Regions from separate parts of the Bacillus cereus group sp. RP37 genome, predicted to be linked through region 3. Evidence: riboswitches for the same ligand, from Rfam matches in the RefSeq annotation. Region 3 holds a riboswitch; each other region holds the start of a gene.

Region 1 (4,636 bases), 340 kb from region 3:
CACATTATATTTCTCGAACATCGACATTAATTGAAGCGTGTTTTCGTAAAACGGATCTTTATCTCCCGTAACAATATATCCTTCTACATTCGTTATATCATTTGATACGACTATACTTTCAATTGCCTCAACATCTCGAATAGCGGGTATAGCTGCAATAAATTTTTGAGTCTCTAACATATTCTTTAACGCTAACTCTATCGCTATATTCCCCCCTTGAGAAGCTCCCGCAAGGATGGTGTCTTCCAAGTCATATTTACCCATAAAATCATTAAAACTTTTCATAATATCTTTTATAGCTATATCATGATTATCCCAGCTATAAGAATTCATTCCATGTACTTGTGAGGATTGAGAAAAACCTAACATATACTCACGTAATATTTCTTCTCCATACCAATACGGTGCAAAATCATTTATGTTTGATCCTCTCCAATGTAAAGAAAATAGTCCTGTCTTCGCCTCTTCATTTCCATAAGTAAATAATTTCGGGTCGGCTGTTAGCTGCTGTTTCTTAAAGATTTCTTCACACTTTTTCACTATCATTTTAAAAGCTTCATTCTCTCGTAATTCCTTTAAATCTTCATCCTGCATAAGTGTATGTGGATTCCACCAAATCCCCTTTTCTAAAGCTTCATTTAAACTAACAATTGCTTCTTCATACTTCCCTTCTATCGAAAGTACACACGCTTCCCAAAAGCTAGTTTTATCCATCCTTTCAGGGAACTCTCTTTTCGCTTTATCTATGTATCTATAAATAACATCAAAGTCTCCTTGTTCGAATAAACGAAATAATTCATTTTGCAACTCTACAAACTGTTTACGTTTCAAACAATCATCTCCCTTTTTCTAAATATCAATATCAGAAAAAAATAAAAAGCTATGTAGCCTTTTAATACTACATAGCCTTCTTCTACAAACTGTTACTTACTTCCTCTACTAGCTTCTTCGTACTTTCATACGCAGATTCTGCTAAACTAATCGCGGAAATAACGGAAACACCGTCCGCACCTGCTTCTATAACTGAAGCTGTATTTTCAATTGTAATACCACCAATTCCGACGATCGGTATTGTAATTCCTTGCTCTCTAAAATGAGCTAAACATTTCGTTCCTTGCACAGCTTTCGTATCTTTTTTCGTACTCGTTGGGAAAATAGGGCCAACACCTAAATAATCAGCTCCGTTTTCAATTGCCCAACGTGCTTCTTCAATTGTATGTGTAGATACACCAACAATTTTATCCCCCATTTTTTCACGAACAGAAGTAATTCCTTCATCATCTTGTCCAACATGCACGCCATCTGCATCTAACTCGAGAGCTAGTTCCACATCATCATTTACGATGAATGGTACACCGTACTCCTTACAAATTGCTTGTAGTTCTTTTGCGAAACAAATGCGTTTCTCTCCCGTTAAAGCGCCTTCCCCCTTTTCACGAAATTGAAAAATTGTTATACCGCCTTCAAGTGCATCTCTCAATACTCGTAGTGGCTCCTTCGTACAATTGTTACTTCCCATAATAAAATATACTGATAATAACCTAGACATTTCAGCCTTTGTAATCCGCGACATCTAGTTCCCCTCCTTACTATATAATCTCAATCTTCCCATACTTCTCAATATCACCTGAAGTGGTATTCGCTAACTGATTTAAAAATTCAATTTGGAAACTACCCGGTCCCTTTTCCACTGTCTTGGCAGCTGCTAGTTCCGCAGCTACACCATAAAATGTTAATGCGGCTACCGCTGCCTTTACATAATCCTTTTCTATCGCTACAAATGCTCCTATTACAGAAGTTAGTAAACAACCAGTACCTGTAACTTTCGTTAAAATAGGGTGACCATTTTGAATAAGAATAGTTCGCTCTCCATCTGTAACAACATCTTCTTTTCCAGTAATTACCGCAACTGTATTCAATTCGTCTGCTGCCTGCTTTGCAATACTTACGACATTACCATTTCCAGCACCAGCGTCTACTCCTTTAATTTCCCATCTCTCATTAATAACATTCGCTATTTCAGCTGCATTTCCGCGAATAATCGCTAACTCGATTTCAGCTGGAATATGTCTCGCAACTTCTGTTCGATACGATGTTGCTCCTGCACCAACTGGATCAAACAGTACTGGTACATTGTTCACATTTGCTGATTTACCTGCAAGTAACATTGCTTCTACTTCTTCAGGGCGAAGTGTCCCCATATTTAATACTAACGCTCCAGCAATGCTAGCCATTTCTGCTACTTCTTCTTTTGCATACGCCATTACAGGCGATGCCCCTAACGCTAACAAACCGTTAGCTGTAAAATTTGTTACAACGACATTTGTAATATTATGAACGAGCGGATTAGATTCTCTCACCAAATCCACTACTTTACTAATTTCTTTTATATTCATCATTCTCATCCCCTAACTATAGTGATGGGAGATACACAAAAAGACACTTTGCGCGTACGCAAAGTGCCTGAACATGTGCTTTTACACTCTCCCTACGCTGGCATTATCCAACAGGTTCAAATGGTCAATGACGGATTAGTCATACTCTCAGTTTGCATCCACAAACTCCCATGTGTTTAGTATTCTTCTACTTCAAAGTCTACTCTTATTCTAGTAAAATAACAAGTTCTTTACTTTTCTATTTAATATAGAAGCAACTAATAAAACAATACGTATAATAAATAAGTATCTATTTCTCATAGTCTCATCATGGTGCATATTATGTTCTGTCGCCATCATTCACTTTCAAACAGATGTTATCCCACTAAAAAACGTTCAAATCTGGAGCGAAACTGAATCTCAAGAAGATGTATGCTATAGTTAACGTATGGAAATTTGAAAGGATGTTTTAAATATGTCAAAAAGCGTTGTAATCGCTGAAAAGCCTTCCGTTGCACGTGATATTGCTCGCGTACTGAAGTGCGATAAAAAAGGAAACGGCTACCTTGAAGGTAGTAAATATATTGTAACTTGGGCTTTAGGTCATCTCGTTACATTAGCAGATCCAGAAAGCTATGATGTGAAATATAAAAAGTGGAATTTAGAAGATTTACCGATGCTACCAGAGCGTTTGAAATTAACGGTGATTAAACAAACAGGGAAACAATTTAATGCTGTAAAAAGTCAGCTTCTTAGAAAAGATGTAACTGAAATTATTGTAGCAACAGATGCTGGACGTGAAGGAGAGTTAGTCGCTCGCTGGATTATTGATAAGGTTCGAGTTAACAAACCAATCAAACGTCTATGGATTTCATCCGTTACTGATAAAGCAATTAAAGATGGCTTCGCTAATTTAAAACCAGGTAAAGCATATGACAATTTATACGCTTCTGCAGTTGCACGTTCAGAAGCTGACTGGTATATCGGTCTTAACGCGACTCGAGCTTTAACGACTCGCTTTAATGCCCAGCTGAATTGCGGCCGTGTTCAAACACCTACTGTCGCTATGATCGCTAATCGTGAAGATGAAATAAAGAACTTCAAAGCTCAAACTTACTACGGCATCGAAGCTCAAACAACGAATCAGTTAAAACTAACTTGGCAAGATGCAAACGGCAATAGTCGCAGTTTTAATAAAGAAAAAATCGATGGTATTGTAAAAGGTTTAGATAAACATAATGCTACTGTTGTAGAAATTGATAAAAAACAGAAGAAGTCATTCTCTCCTGGTCTTTACGATCTAACTGAATTGCAACGTGATGCAAATAAAAAGTTCGGTTATTCTGCGAAAGAAACATTAAACATTATGCAGAAATTGTATGAGCAACATAAAGTGCTAACGTACCCTCGTACAGATTCACGCTATATTTCATCTGATATCGTTGGAACACTCCCAGAACGTCTAAAAGCATGTGGCGTTGGAGAGTACCGTCCTTTAGCACATAAAGTATTACAAAAGCCTATCAAGTCTAATAAGTCATTTGTTGATGATAGTAAAGTAAGTGATCATCACGCAATTATTCCAACAGAAGGATACGTTAACTTCTCGGCCTTCACAGATAAAGAACGTAAAATTTATGATTTAGTTGTAAAACGTTTCTTAGCCGTTTTATTCCCAGCATTCGAATACGAACAACTAACGCTACGCACAAAAGTTGGTAATGAAACGTTCATCGCACGCGGAAAAACTATTCTACATGCCGGCTGGAAGGAAGTATATGAAAATCGCTTTGAAGATGATGATGTAACCGATGACGTAAAAGAGCAACTTCTACCTCACATTGAAAAAGGCGATACATTAACTGTGAAGTTAATTATGCAAACATCAGGTCAAACAAAAGCACCTGCACGTTTTAACGAGGCGACTTTACTTTCAGCAATGGAGAATCCTACAAAATATATGGATACGCAAAATAAACAACTTGCTGATACGTTAAAATCAACTGGTGGATTAGGTACTGTAGCGACACGAGCTGATATTATCGACAAGCTATTCAATTCATTCTTACTTGAAAAACGTGGTAAAGATATTCACATTACTTCAAAAGGTCGTCAGTTACTCGATTTAGTGCCAGAAGAGTTAAAATCACCTACGCTAACTGGTGATTGGGAACAAAAGCTCGAAGCAATTGCGAAGGGTAAACTGAAAAAAGAAGTATTCATTTCAGAAATGAAGAACTATACGAAAGAAATTGTTTCTG
Region 2 (4,636 bases), 4.0 Mb from region 3:
ACTGTTACGGTAGATAAAACAGACATTAATTTAACACATACAGAATTTGAAATATTAGCGTATTTTATGAAAAATCAAGGGATTGTTTTAACACGAGAGCAACTCATTTCAAGAATTTGGGGATACGAATTTGCCGGTGATGATCGAACGGTTAATAGTCATATTCGTAATCTAAGAAATAAATTAGGAGCGAAAGCAAAATACATTACAACTGTAGTACGCACCGGATATAAATTTGAGGGGAATGTATGAGAAAAGGGATTGTACTAAAATTATTTACTCTCACAACGGCACTATGTATGTTAATTTTAGCGACGATATTTATTGGACAAACGATATTTTTTAAACAATATTATGCGAATCGAAAAGTGGAAGATATTAAAGTGAATTTAAATTCCTTTGAACAGAATTATTTAAATAATGCCGGAAATGCAGAAGGAATTCAGAAGCTGGAGCAAGACTTTTTAAGAGAAAATAATACGTGGATTACGACATTAGATCAGAACGGGAATTTAAAACATGCAGATGATTTTTATTTTGAGGTAACGATAGATCGTAGGCAACAGAAGAGTTTTGGACATCAAATATTCAAAATTCCCTTATACAATCTCGTCAATATTGAGGAGATTGATAATAAATCATCAGAACAGTTTTTAGGCCAAGAAATTTATTTTTCTGGAATGAAAAAAGAAGATAGTTTTATTCCATTCACTTTCTCGTTATCTAAGCAGACTTTAAGCGGATGGAATAAACCGTTAGAAAAAGCATTTAAGGAGAAAATGAGTAAATTAGATCAGGAGAAAAAGAAAGCAGCGGGTGAACAAGTTGGTAAGGAAAAGAAGCCGGTCGTTCAGGAGCAAGTTGCCCAAGAACCAGCTGCCCAAGAACCAGATGCTATCATAGGAGGGCGTGTTACGAAAGTACAGTTTCCAGATGTAAAAGGCCCCGTAAATCCAATTTATAAAAACACTTTATTTTTGGATAGCATAAAAGAATTTCAAACGGATGTAGTACTAAAAGAGGGTAATCCAATAGAGTATTCAACAAAGACAATGGACTATGAAAAAAATGATATAAAATATAAATTATTAATGCAACCGATAAAAGAAAAAGACGGATCCATAACATATATATATGCGATGGCTTCCTTACAGCCTGTAGATGAGGCTGTACAAATGGTACAAGATTATTACATCTACATCATTGCATTTGTAGTTGTTCTTATTTTTCTCGCTTCGTTCTATTACTCTAAACAAATCGCAAAACCGTTATTAAAAATAAATGATACAACGAAGAAAATAGCGCATTTAGATTTCACAGAACAAATACCGATCACTTCAAAAGATGAAATTGGTGATTTGTCGAAAAATATTAATGTATTATCCAATAAGCTCCATTCGCATATTGGACAGCTAGAACAAGATATTGAAAAGGAAAGAAAGCTAGAAAATACGCGGAAAGAATTTATTTCTGGTGTTTCGCACGAATTAAAAACACCGCTGAGCATTATGAAAAGCTGTATTTCTATTTTAAAAGATGGAGTAGCTGAGCATAAAAAAGAGTACTATTTTCAGGCAATGGAACGAGAAGTAGATAAAATGGATACGTTAATTTTGGATATGCTTGAGTTAGCTAAATTTGAGTCAGGTACATATAAAATGAAAATGGATTCATTTTATATCGATACAGTAATTGAAGATATATGTGAACACCTTTCTGTAAAAATAGAGAAAAAAGAACTTCGTGTTCATAAAAATATAGGTCCATTTGAAGTGATAGCAAATCAAGGCCGGATTGAACAAGTCATCGTGAACTTCATTACGAATGCCATACGTTATACACCAAATAAAGAAGATATTATTATTTCTACAATAGATGAAAAAGATCGTATAAAAGTATGTATTGAAAATAAAGGTACTCACATTGAAGAAGAACAATTAGATAAAATTTGGGATCGTTTTTATCGCGTGGATGCAGCTCGCCAGCGTTCGCAAGGTGGAACAGGTCTTGGGCTTGCCATTTCAAAGAATATTTTAGAACTACACGGTGTTGAATATGGAGTAAAGAATACAGAAGATGGTGTATTATTTTATTTCTACTTATTGAAAAAAGCGTAGATGATGCATGCTACGCTTTTTTAATTTATTTTCATATTATCTTTACCTAATCTTTATTTTTAAGCGATATAATCTGATTAGAAAATGAGGTTATGTAAGGAGTCGATGAACCGTGCATAGCAATTGGCTAAGTATAATGGTATTTATTTTCTTTTGTGCATTTATTGTATTTTTAATTGATATTACGATATGAAAAAAAGAGCGCTCATTAAGCGCTCTTTTTGTTTGAGTTTAGTCGATAAGCATTGATACTCTTGAATAAACGTGGTGAAGTGATAAATAAAAAGATAAGTAAAACGGTACATAGAATATAGGAACCAATCATTGTACTACCATTTACGATTAATGAATATAGCACAGCTGATTGACCTTTCGGTGCATATTGTCCCCAAAAAATAATACCGGCAATGAAGTGACAGAAGTAGCGAGCAAAGCTACCAACAAATGTAGCAACAATAATGTAACCAATAACTTTCTTTCCTTCGTTTTGTTTTGAAGAAGGTTTGTCTTTACGGCTACCTAAATTGGATTGGTCTTCGCTATTTTCATTGGATGTTAAAAGTGCTTTTTGAATTGGACGATAGAATAAACCAGCAAATCCAATGAATGCGAAAGCAACGAAGTATTCAATGAGTACTTGAATTGGTGTGACGATAATGGCATCGCCAACGACAATTTGTAATAATCCCCAAATTAAGCCTCCTAAGAAAGCCATTTTGAAGCCCCAGCGGTATGCGATAATAAAAATAGGAATCATAGCGAATGAGATGGAACCGCCTGTTGGAAGTTTGATTGATAATGGTAAAATGTCGATGACCAAGGCGAAGGCTGCAAGAATGGCAGATTCGATCATCGCTTGTAAATTGGTGTTACGCATGTTGTCTCCCCCTAAATCCAAGTTGTACAAAAAAGAATAGGTATCATAGGAGGATACGAAATACGTAAATAAAAAAGAGGTATGTATTTCGGACGTTTGCACAATCCCTGCGTTAGCATTAACTAACAGGTTCGAAGGGTCGGAACGAAGTGTTCCCTCTCAGCGGCATGGCTCCCCCTGTGATAACGAGATTCTTTATTTGCTATTGTTTATTGTAAGCGAAATGGATGAGAATGGCAAATGAATCAAGTATGACAATAATTGAAATATAATTGTATTGAAATGTTAATAAATATGAAGCGAAAAGATATAGTCCAAATGAAATAGAATATGCTATAATTTTTTTGAAAATAATTATCATTCTCTTCTGAGGGGGAAGGTTATGAGCTTAGTAGATATTAAAATTGGCGAGAAAGTGTTAGTAAAAAGTATTCAGTCTTTAGATCAGTTATTAAAGCGTAGACTAGCTGCTTTCGGTCTTGCGGAAGGAAGCGAACTTCGCTTGAAACAGAAAGCGATGTTTAAAGGTCCTTGTACATTGGAGTGTCGTGGACAGTTAATTAGTATTCGTCATTGTGACGCGAAAATGATAAAGGTGGAATTAGCGTGAATAAGGTAGCTTTGCTAGGGAATCCGAATACAGGGAAGACATCATTATTTAATGCACTTACTGGTTCTTATGAATATGTAGGAAACTGGAGTGGTGTAACAGTAGAAAAAAAGGTTGGTAAATTAAAAGATAAGCAAGGAACATTAATTGATTTACCAGGAGTGTATGATTTGAATCCAGTTTCACGTGACGAAGGTGTCGTTACGAATTTTCTACTAACAGACGAATTTCATCATATGTTAAATATTGTGGATTCCTCGCAGTTTGAACGAAATATGCATTTAACGTTGCAATTACTTGAATTTGGAAAACCGGTTTCAATTGGATTAAATATGGTCGATGTGGCAAAGCAACGAGGCATTGTAATTGATGTAAAACGGTTATCAGAACTATTAGGTGTAACAGTCGTTCCTGTCGTTGCAAGAAGCGGAAAAGGCTGTGAAGAACTGCTTACTACTCTTAAAGAAAATGACAAAAATGAGAAAAAACCATTCATTATTTCATATGGTGTACCAATGGATGAAGGAATTGGAGAGGTAATCGCTCTTTTAGAGACAGTGAATTATAAGCATCCGAGATGGTTAGCCCTTCAATTTTTAAGCAATAACGAAGTAGTAGAAAAAGAAATGAAAGCATTACCAATTTATAAGGAACTTGTAGCCATTCGATCTCGCTTAGAAGGAAAACTCGATTGTACGTTAGAGGAGCACATTTACAAAACTCGTGAAGCGTATATTGAAAAGTTAAAAACAAATGTTATGAAGCATGAGAAAGAAGGAAAAATTCCTTTTTCGGAAAAAATCGATAGGTTAATTACACATAAAATTTTAGGACTTCCAATCTTTTTAGCAGTTATGTTTTTTATTTTTCAGGTTACGTTTACGTGGATTGGTACACCTTTATCTGATATGTTAGATGGATTTTTTGGCGGGCAGCTTACGGATTGGGTAACGGCTGGACTCACAAGTATTGGTGCTTCTGACTTTATTCAAGCACTCGTTACAGAAGGTATTATTGCTGGTGTTGGTGCGG
Region 3 (4,636 bases):
GTTAATGGATCAGTCGGATTAGAAGGGAATTTAATATTCACCTTTACTCCTTCTTCTTTAAAGTAGCCTTTTTCAATCGCCGCATAAATAAAGCTATGTACCGCATTTGGGTACCAATCAAGCATGACCGTTATTTCTTTTTCTTTTTTATTCTTATCTGATGCCGAATTACTAGAACATCCAGCGATCATTGCAACTAATAATGTAAACACAAAGATGCGTTTTAAAAATTTCATGAATACTTCCTCCAACTAATAAATTTCTTTTCTAAAATCGAAATAAGGACAACAAAGAAAATAGCTAATAATGATAACAATACAATGGGGGCAAATACACCCGCTCCGTCTAATTGCGTCATCATTCTTTTACTGAAATATCCTAGCCCAGCTTGTGCACCGAGCCATTCACCAATTGCCGCCCCAATCACACTAAGCGGAACTGCAATTTTTAAAGCTGAGAAAAAATAAGGAAGAGCAGATGGTAACTTTAATTTAAGAAAAATATCTTTTTTCGTTGCTCCATACGTAACTAAGAGCTCCTCCCATTCTTTTTTTGTACTACGTAGTCCATCATACGTATTGACCGCAATTGGGAAAAACGTAATTAAAACCGTGACAACAACCTTACTCCAGATCGTATATCCAAACCATAAAACGAAGAGCGGAGCAAGCGCTGTAATCGGAATCGTTTGTGAGGCAACTAATAATGGATAAAATGCTCTCTCCATCCAATTACTCGCATTCATTAATATTGCTAGCCCTACCCCAAGTACGATAGAAATAGCTACCCCTATTAAAACGACGTATAATGTTGCCGGCAAATGAACTGTAAATAATATATCTTTTAGTTGCCATATCTTCATTACAATTGCAGACGGTGACGGTAAAATGTACATCTCATCTACAATTCTTGCGCCTATTTCCCACATGACAAGTAAAACACTAGAAAGTGTAAGGGCAGGTAATAGTTCCTTCAACCGGTTCATCATACGAGTACCTGCCTTTGTAACATACTAAGAAGCTCATCTTTAAGCGCTAACACTTCAGGCTTATACAAATCTTTTCTTGTCCGATTACGATCAAGCGGTACAATCCTCTCGGTTAAAGTAGTTATCGGTTGATTTTCTACAACGAAAATTCGATTAGAAAGAAACAATGCTTCTTCCACATCATGAGTGATAAATAAAATTGTTTTTTTCCACTCTTTCCATTGTTCAAACAGCCATTCTTGCAAAGATGCCTTCGTTAACGCATCCAACGCGCTAAACGGTTCATCTAACAGCAATATCTCCCCGCCTGTTAATAAAGTTCGAATAAAAGATACGCGTTGTCTCATACCACCAGATAAATCTTTCGGATATTTTGTCTCATACCCTTGTAAGCCAAATTTATGTAACAGTTCCTTTGCCTTTATTTGTGCTTCTTTCTTCTGTACACCTTGGCACTCTAGCGGCAGGGCAGCATTCTCAATAATCGTTCTCCATGGCAGGAGCATATCTTTTTGGGGCATATACCCTACAGGATGGCTCTTTGTTTCTGTCAGCTCTATCTGTCCCGTACTTGTTTCTTCTAAACCTGTAATAAGGCGAAATAAAGTACTTTTCCCGCATCCACTCGGTCCGATAATACTTACAAACTCTTTATCTTGTATAGAAGCATTTAATTCATTGATGATTGGTTTCTCATCATAATGAAAAGAAACATTATGAAACTGTAGTATGTTCTTGCTCCTCAAATCCCCACATCTCCTTACGATAGGACATATCCCAGAATAAATATTCAAATCGACTGGAATATAGGAAAATCTCCTCTAATCGATCTAGCTCTTTGTCAGACTTTCCAACTGCCATTTCATTTAATAAATCTATTAACCAAATACAAAGGCTACCGTATTCTTCCGAACTATATCCTTGAATCCACTCACCAAAGAACTCATGATCTCTTGCTCCAGGAATATCGTTTAAACGCTTTCCAATTTCCCAGTAGCTCCACATACATGGAAGAAGTGCTGCTATTAATTCCGCAAGCGTGCCATTTTGAGATACAGACATCATGTAATTTGTATAGGCTAAATTTTTAGCAGATGGTTTTGCAGATTCTATCTCCTCTATAGAAATACCAAGTCTTTTTGCATATTGTTTATGGATTGTCATTTCTCCATTTAATATGCCATCAATTTGTTCAGCAAATTTCCCCATTACTTGTGGATTCGTTGCTTTTACAACACCAATCGCATATAGCTTTGCATAATCTAACAAATATAAATAATCTTGAATAATATAATACTGAAACTTATCTTTTTCTAACGTGCCATCTCCCATACCTACTACAAACGGGTGATTATGACTCATCTCCCAAACTGGTTGTACAGTTTCTAATAATCTATCGCAAAATTTCATTTCTCTATCCCCTTTCAATTTATATATCTAAATAAAAAACCACTTCTAAATAAGAAGTGGTTACAGCAAATAAAATTATAATTTATTCGTTGCTCCACTTCCCTTCGCTAGTATTACCTAGATCAGGTCTGTAAGGGTTAAGGATTATTCCTCTCTCAGCACAACAAGCACCCCTAGTGGTTTCAATATGAAATTTTCAAATAAAAAAGCCCCGTTTCTATACGCAAAGAAACGGGGACTCATTATTAGTGTCCGAATTGCTTCCCTACGCTAGCATAATCTAGATCAGGTAATGAAAAGGATCAAAGGCTTACGGCCTACTCTCAGCTGGCAACACCAGCTCTCCTAGCAAACTATGAAATTATCACTGTCAGTATAACATCGTAATAAGACATCATCAACTATTTTAATTTTCTCAATTGTCAACAAAATAACAGAACTATATAATACTTATATTCTATCTTAGAAATTATTATCCTAATTAATTGGATAAAAAGGAATCATTATCCTCAAAAAATTTATTTTTATATTGATTTCATATTACATTTATGTGAATACACCCACTATATTATATCTTTATACTATAATAAAATTACAACTATACAACTAGAGGAGGTCTCTATTATATGAATATGAAAGCTACTGCTTTAACAGCAACTACTGTCGCAATTGCCTCTTTACTTCCTTCTATGGGAGAAACAAATGTACAAACAGCCAACGCTGAACAATTATCTAATGTGAAAACTGGATATGTAAAAGTCGATCAAGTAGCCTTACATACAAAAGATAACGCAAATAGCTCATCAATTGATACAATCCGCTTTAATACGAAAGTGAACATACTTGAAACAACTAATGGCTGGTATAAAGTATCTGTTAATAATAAAGTAGGTTACGTACAAAAAGATGCTATTCTACTAAAAAACAAACTTCAATCTAATAATCAATACATCGTTAATGCCAATGCATTAAACGTTCGTTCTGAACCTAATTTAGAATCTTCAATTTTAGATGTATTACCAAATGGGAAATTCGTTACCATTCAAGAAGAACAAGGTGATTGGTATAAAATTTTACATAATGGCAAAACAGGTTACGTACAAAAGGCATTCGTGTCTAATGGTTCACAGCCTTTAGTAAAAGGCATCACAGTTCAAAATAATACGAAATACACAGTTGCAACACCTAAACTTAATGTACGTAGCAACGCTAGTACAAGTAGCGCACTACTTGGCTCATTACAAAATGGTACACAAATACAAGTAGTGGAAACTGTAGGAACTTGGTATAAAATTCGTTTTGGCACAGGATACGGATATGTGGCAAAACATTATGTGGTGCAAAATCAAACGCAAACGCAATCACAAGCTCAAACAGCTCAACCTACTTCAATTCCAGCAGTTTTTAAATTCCCTACTCAAGGAAGAGTTAGCTCAACCTTTGATATGCGCTGGGAACAAATGCATTATGGTATAGATATTGCAGCTCAGGGTAATGTCTCTATCCAGGCGGCGGCTGCAGGTAAAGTTGTGAAATCATATTATTCAGCTAGCTATGGCAATGTTGTGTTCATCGCCCATCAAATAAACGGGAAATTATATACGACAGTCTATGCTCACATGAAAGATCGCACTGTACAAGCTGGTGATCAAGTACAAGCTGGACAATTAGTAGGTCATATGGGAAACACAGGTCATTCATACGGGCAACATCTTCATTTTGAATTACACAATGGAGAGTGGAATTTTGAAAAAACAAATGCAGTAAACCCACTGCCATATTTAGTTAGGTAAATTGTATGCCACGCAATATCAATATATCTCTCTTAATTGAATACTTAGCCTTTTTAGGTTTAATTTTTTGTTTAATCATTTACAATACAAATACTGTATTTTTATCTATTATCATTGCTTTTGTTACTTTAGAAATTATGATGGAAGCCTTTCAAGTACAACTAAAACAAAAAATTGCCCATATTTATAATGCCGTCTTTCTATTAAGTGCCCTAATAACAAATATTATTAGTAATGGTTTTTATTTAACTACCGTATTTCCCGTATGCTTTATGGCTGTTTTATTATTCATAGCTAGGTACATTCATGTCCCTAATAACAAAAAACACGAACAAGAAGCTTAGAAAGAGGAGACACTGTGTACCAATCTTTCAAAGATAATCCGCTAAAATATATATTGAATTTATATAAAAAAACAAATACTTTTTTTGGTATACAAGGAAGC
Region 4 (4,636 bases), 1.7 Mb from region 3:
TGTCCTATATTTCTGATCGTTAAATCTAAGTAAAAATAGCGCTATAAACTAAGTTCAATACATACACCAACAAAGTATGACTTATCACTAGATGATGCACCTTGTTCATATACCTATTTTTACTATGGGCTCATTTTTATAAATAGAAATTATAAAATGTGAATTCTAGCATCATATCTTCATGCTTACTAATTTCAATTCATTTCTCAATAACCATGATGCCGTATCCTATGTATTCCCGTCTGCCGCTTAGATTTTTCTGTACTGTAAATACCTCTCGTTATAACACTCCCATATACTTACTGAGCGTACCATCTGATATTCCTAACCTTTTATATACTTCACACTAGCAGAATAAAAAATCTCGTCCGTCGTATCATCAAAAAAACTACTAGTTACGGAATTCAATGACGGTGAAGAAATTCCTACAAAAAAAGCCCTGATTAGGGCTTTTCATTCTACTTTTCCAGCAAGCTCTCCATGAAATTGCTAATTAAAAAAATTGAAAAAAGACGCACTTAGATTGATGCGTCTTTTTGTGATACCTCTTTTGTGAAATCATATAAAGCAATTGCGCCTAAAAGAACAAGTATACCTTGAGGAACATCTATCAAAATAGTTTTCCAAATTTCTGGAACTACCCATTTAATATTTGCTGCTGTTTCAAGATATGTTTGAAAATAACTAATCGTAAAATTAATTATCCCTAAAAATACAAACAACGATAGACCAAATCGAATTAATTTCTTATTTGTAAACATGTAACACCTCTCAAAATTCATTGGATATTCCTACTTTTGCTTCTTTTTCATTTATGCATCTATATATTTAATTTTAACACATCAAGAACTCCAAAAGATACAATATGCATATTTACATATTGTATTAACAGCATTCCATAATGATTTAGAAATTCCTGCAAGAAAAAACAACTCCGTTACAGTTAACAGAGCCGATTTCTTTCTTGTTTAACTTCAAACCACCAATCTTTACGTTCAAGGTAGAATTTCATTCCATTACGTTGTGCATCTGAAGTTGGAGCAGTAACGAAGTTTGATTGTAAAATAAAAGTCGCAGAAGTTTATCCAGTTAATGCGTAGAAAATTAAATTAACTAACTTATCGATATGCCATTTTGCTATATCCGCAGCACTATCGACTTTACGCAAATCTGACAAGAAAAAATATATAGATAGGTATTATCCATACCTATCTATAACATTACTTCCATTCTTTATCCGATTACATCTTTTACTTCTGTATTCACTGGCCACTTTTCTAAAGTATAAGCCATTTCCCAAAATGAATATTCATATTGACTGCTAATAATGAAATGCTGTTTCATTCGCTTACGGTCAGACTCTGTTACGTTTTCAGCGATAGTATCTAATCTTGTAATTTGCTCTTCAACTAGCGTACGGAACCAATCAGATCCATAAGCAGAAATCCATTCGTTATAAATTGGTTCTTCTGGCTGACACTCTTTTAAACGCTCACCAATTTCATAATACAACCAATAGCAAGGTAAAATTGCTGCAATGATATCGCCTAAATGTCCTTCATACGCAGCACGATACATATGTGAAGTATAAGCGTATGCAGTTGGAGCAGGGATAAAACTATCTTTTTCTTCTTGAGTTATCCCTAGTTTCTTCGCAAAATTCTCATGTAAAGATAATTCCGCCTCGTATGTATTTTGAGCATGATGTGCCATACGAGCTGTCGTTTCTAATTCCAGTGCTTTTGCAGCTCCTAAAGTTTGTACTCTAGCAAAATGACTCAAATAATATGAATCTTGCAGCACATAATAGCGAAAACTAGCTAAATCTAACGTTCCTTCACCAAGTTGTTTTACAAAAGGGTGATGAAAACTAGCTTCCCAAATTGAATCTACTTCTTGACGTAATGATTGTGAAAATTTCATTTAAATCCCTCCCATAATGTATAAAATTTAAGTATTTACCCACAATTATTAAATCTGTAAAATAAAAAAACTTTCTTTACAGGCGTAAAGAAAGTGAAATTGACAGTATTTATTCATGAAATAGCAATGTCTTTCCCACTTCCCTACGCTGGCATTAACCAGATCAGGTACTAAGAGTCTCAAATTCCCATTTGATCTCAGCCTATAATAGGCCCCCCTAGTGGATAAATATTTAATTTTCGTATTGTATTCATCATAACATACTTCATGTTACTGTCAAAAGTATTCATGATACTGCTACTTAAAACCCTTCTTCTTCCCTTACTCTTAATGAAGTTTCAATAATCATATCTAATAGTTTGCTATAATTAATTCCCGCTGCATCTGCACTTTTTGGTAATAGACTTGCTTGTGTCATCCCTGGTAATGTATTAACCTCCATTACATATGGAATACCGTCTTTCACCATCATATCAACCCTTGCATAAACACTACATTTTAATGCTTTATAGCAAGCCAGTGACGCTTCGTTTACACGTTCTTTCAATTCAGCTGGAAGTTCAATAACTTCTTCAATAGTACCAGCATCATCATATTTCGCATTGTAATCAAAGAACTCCGCCGCATGTCGAATTGAAATGATGGGTAACTGTTTTCCATCAAAAATGGAACATGTAATCTCGTCACCTTTTATATACTTCTCTATTACTACTTCAGAATCCCATTCGAACACAGTTTCCAGCATTGAAATTAATTCGTCTTTATCATATACAATCTTTACCCCGACACTCGAGCCACCAGAGTTTGGTTTTACCACTAACGGAAATCCTAACTTATCTAATTCATCAAGATTTAGATCCTCCATTTTTGTAAGTTCAATCCAATCTGGTGTTTCTATTCCTTCATAACGTAAAATCTTTTTCGAAATGTTTTTGTCCATACATATACCGCTAGATAACATATTGCTCCCGCTATAAGGAATACCTAAACTTTCAAGCGTTCCTTGAACAGTCCCATCTTCTCCGTATTTTCCGTGTAATGCAAGCAGCGCAAAATCAATGTCTTTCGCTTTTTCGATTAAATCCATTTTTTCGTTTAACGTAATTGGAACAATGTCATACTTACTTTTATCTAAATGTGCAATCATTTCATTTCCAGTCATAATTGATACTTGTTTTTCAGAGGATACTCCTCCCATAATAACGCCAATTCTCATTTCCTCAACTCCAAATTTCATTTTTTATTGTATCACCGATTATTTTGATTCCCCGAACAATTTCTTCTTCTTTCAAACGTGAAAATCCTAATCGAAAAGTGTTCGTTCCTTCTCCATTAGAATAAAAAACATCTCCAGGAGAAAATGTAACCCCCTGCTCATAACACTTTTGCAAAAGAGTACGGGCATGAATTTTTTCTTCTAACTCTATAAATAAATGAAGTCCACCATCACCGGTCATTCTTTGAAACGGAATGTACTCGTTACACGCCCTAACAGCTAACTCATATTTTTTCTTATAAACAGATCTTGCCTTTTTTAAATATTTTTCAAAATATCCTTCATGTAAATATTGAAACAGAACAGCTTGATCTAAAGTAGATGTGTGAATTGTTCTTGCTCTTTTTACACTTTCTAAATAATGAATCAGTTCTTTATCTGCAATGATCCAGCCTACACGTAAACCAGGGAAAAGTACCTTTGAAAAGCTACTAATATAAATCACATTATTACCAGCGCCAGCAAAAGTTAATAATGGTGCTAAATGTGATCCTGAATAACGTAGCTCTTCATTAAATCCATCTTCTATAATAGGAATCTTATATTTTGAAAATAATCTCATCAGTTCCGTTCTTTTCTCCGAACTCGTAACAATGCCGGTTGGATTATGATAGGAAGGAATTAAATACGCAAAATCAAACTCTTTTTCACGCAAGCTTTTTTCAACTTCGTTCGTATCAATGCCATCTTCATTCATATTAATTCCATGCACTTCAAGTCCATGTAAACGGAAAAGCTTTAGTGCAGCATGATGAGTCGGATTCTCACAAATAACCCGCCCTGACTTCTTCGATAACGAGGATAGTACAATGTCTAATCCTTCTGTAAATCCATTTGTAATTAAAATATCTTTATTTGAAATATCTACACCTTTCATTTCCATATAATGAAGTAGATAATTCATTAGCGGTCTATACCCTTTTGCGTAACCGTAGTTTAATACGACATCACCTTCAATGGACATACGAGTAAGAAAAGCTCTTTTGAAATTTTCCACATCAAATAGCTTTTCATCTGGAGCGATGCTGTTAAAAACAATCATTCCTTTTTCCCAGCGAACACCATGTTTCATTAAATCTAATTCATCCGCTAATAAGGTAACTGTATTAAGTTTATTTTTCCAATCTATTTCAACAGACGAAGTGTTTGAAATATCAACCTTCGCAACAAAATTCCCTTTTCCTTTAACTGCATAAATGAGTCCTTCTTGCTCTAAATCTGCATAGGCAGCGAGTACAGTATTTCTGCTCACACTTAATAATTCACTTAGTTCCCTCGTTGAAGGTATTTTTTGTTCCCCGAGCAAGTGCCCTTTCATAATCATCTTTTTTAAATAATCTTTCAATTGAATATAAACGGGACGATCTTTGACAACTTTAAAATCTTTAAACAAATCCTTACCCCCTGCAATTATTTTTGCATATTAATTTCATTCTC

The links. Region 3 has a riboswitch for thiamine pyrophosphate ahead of tenA (thiaminase II). Riboswitches for the same ligand answer to the same signal wherever they lie in the genome.
Region 1: linked by a shared signal. The riboswitch ahead of thiM (hydroxyethylthiazole kinase) and the one ahead of tenA (thiaminase II) in region 3 are both predicted to bind thiamine pyrophosphate.
Region 2: linked by a shared signal. The riboswitch ahead of thiT (energy-coupled thiamine transporter ThiT) and the one ahead of tenA (thiaminase II) in region 3 are both predicted to bind thiamine pyrophosphate.
Region 4: linked by a shared signal. The riboswitch ahead of tenA (thiaminase II) and the one ahead of tenA (thiaminase II) in region 3 are both predicted to bind thiamine pyrophosphate.

Annotation. Positions count from the first base shown of each region.
Region 1 is NZ_JARVHP010000001.1:4,970,644-4,975,279, forward strand. Features, by position in the region: gene QCI44_RS26165 (alpha/beta hydrolase) at 1-831, opposite strand, end outside; gene thiE (thiamine phosphate synthase) at 914-1,573, opposite strand; gene thiM (hydroxyethylthiazole kinase) at 1,590-2,396, opposite strand; TPP riboswitch at 2,469-2,578, opposite strand; gene topB (DNA topoisomerase III) at 2,851-4,636, shown strand, end outside.
Region 2 is NZ_JARVHP010000001.1:641,755-646,390, forward strand. Features, by position in the region: gene QCI44_RS03325 (response regulator transcription factor) at 1-252, shown strand, start outside; gene QCI44_RS03330 (sensor histidine kinase) at 249-2,117, shown strand; gene thiT (energy-coupled thiamine transporter ThiT) at 2,326-2,994, opposite strand; TPP riboswitch at 3,081-3,182, opposite strand; gene QCI44_RS03340 (FeoA family protein) at 3,377-3,604, shown strand; gene feoB (ferrous iron transport protein B) at 3,601-4,636, shown strand, end outside.
Region 3 is NZ_JARVHP010000001.1:4,628,640-4,633,275, forward strand. Features, by position in the region: gene QCI44_RS24475 (ABC transporter substrate-binding protein) at 1-236, opposite strand, end outside; gene QCI44_RS24480 (ABC transporter permease) at 233-985, opposite strand; gene QCI44_RS24485 (ABC transporter ATP-binding protein) at 985-1,734, opposite strand; gene tenA (thiaminase II) at 1,703-2,398, opposite strand; TPP riboswitch at 2,481-2,583, opposite strand; TPP riboswitch at 2,644-2,755, opposite strand; gene QCI44_RS24495 (SH3 domain-containing protein) at 3,025-4,191, shown strand; gene QCI44_RS24500 (hypothetical protein) at 4,197-4,535, shown strand.
Region 4 is NZ_JARVHP010000001.1:2,887,299-2,891,934, forward strand. Features, by position in the region: partial or broken gene QCI44_RS15465 (hypothetical protein) at 203-408, opposite strand; gene QCI44_RS15470 (DUF3937 family protein) at 519-782, opposite strand; partial or broken gene QCI44_RS15475 (N-acetylmuramoyl-L-alanine amidase C-terminal domain-containing protein) at 944-1,078, opposite strand; gene tenA (thiaminase II) at 1,234-1,923, opposite strand; TPP riboswitch at 2,047-2,152, opposite strand; gene ddlB (D-alanine--D-alanine ligase) at 2,225-3,139, opposite strand; gene pdxR (MocR-like pyridoxine biosynthesis transcription factor PdxR) at 3,144-4,592, opposite strand.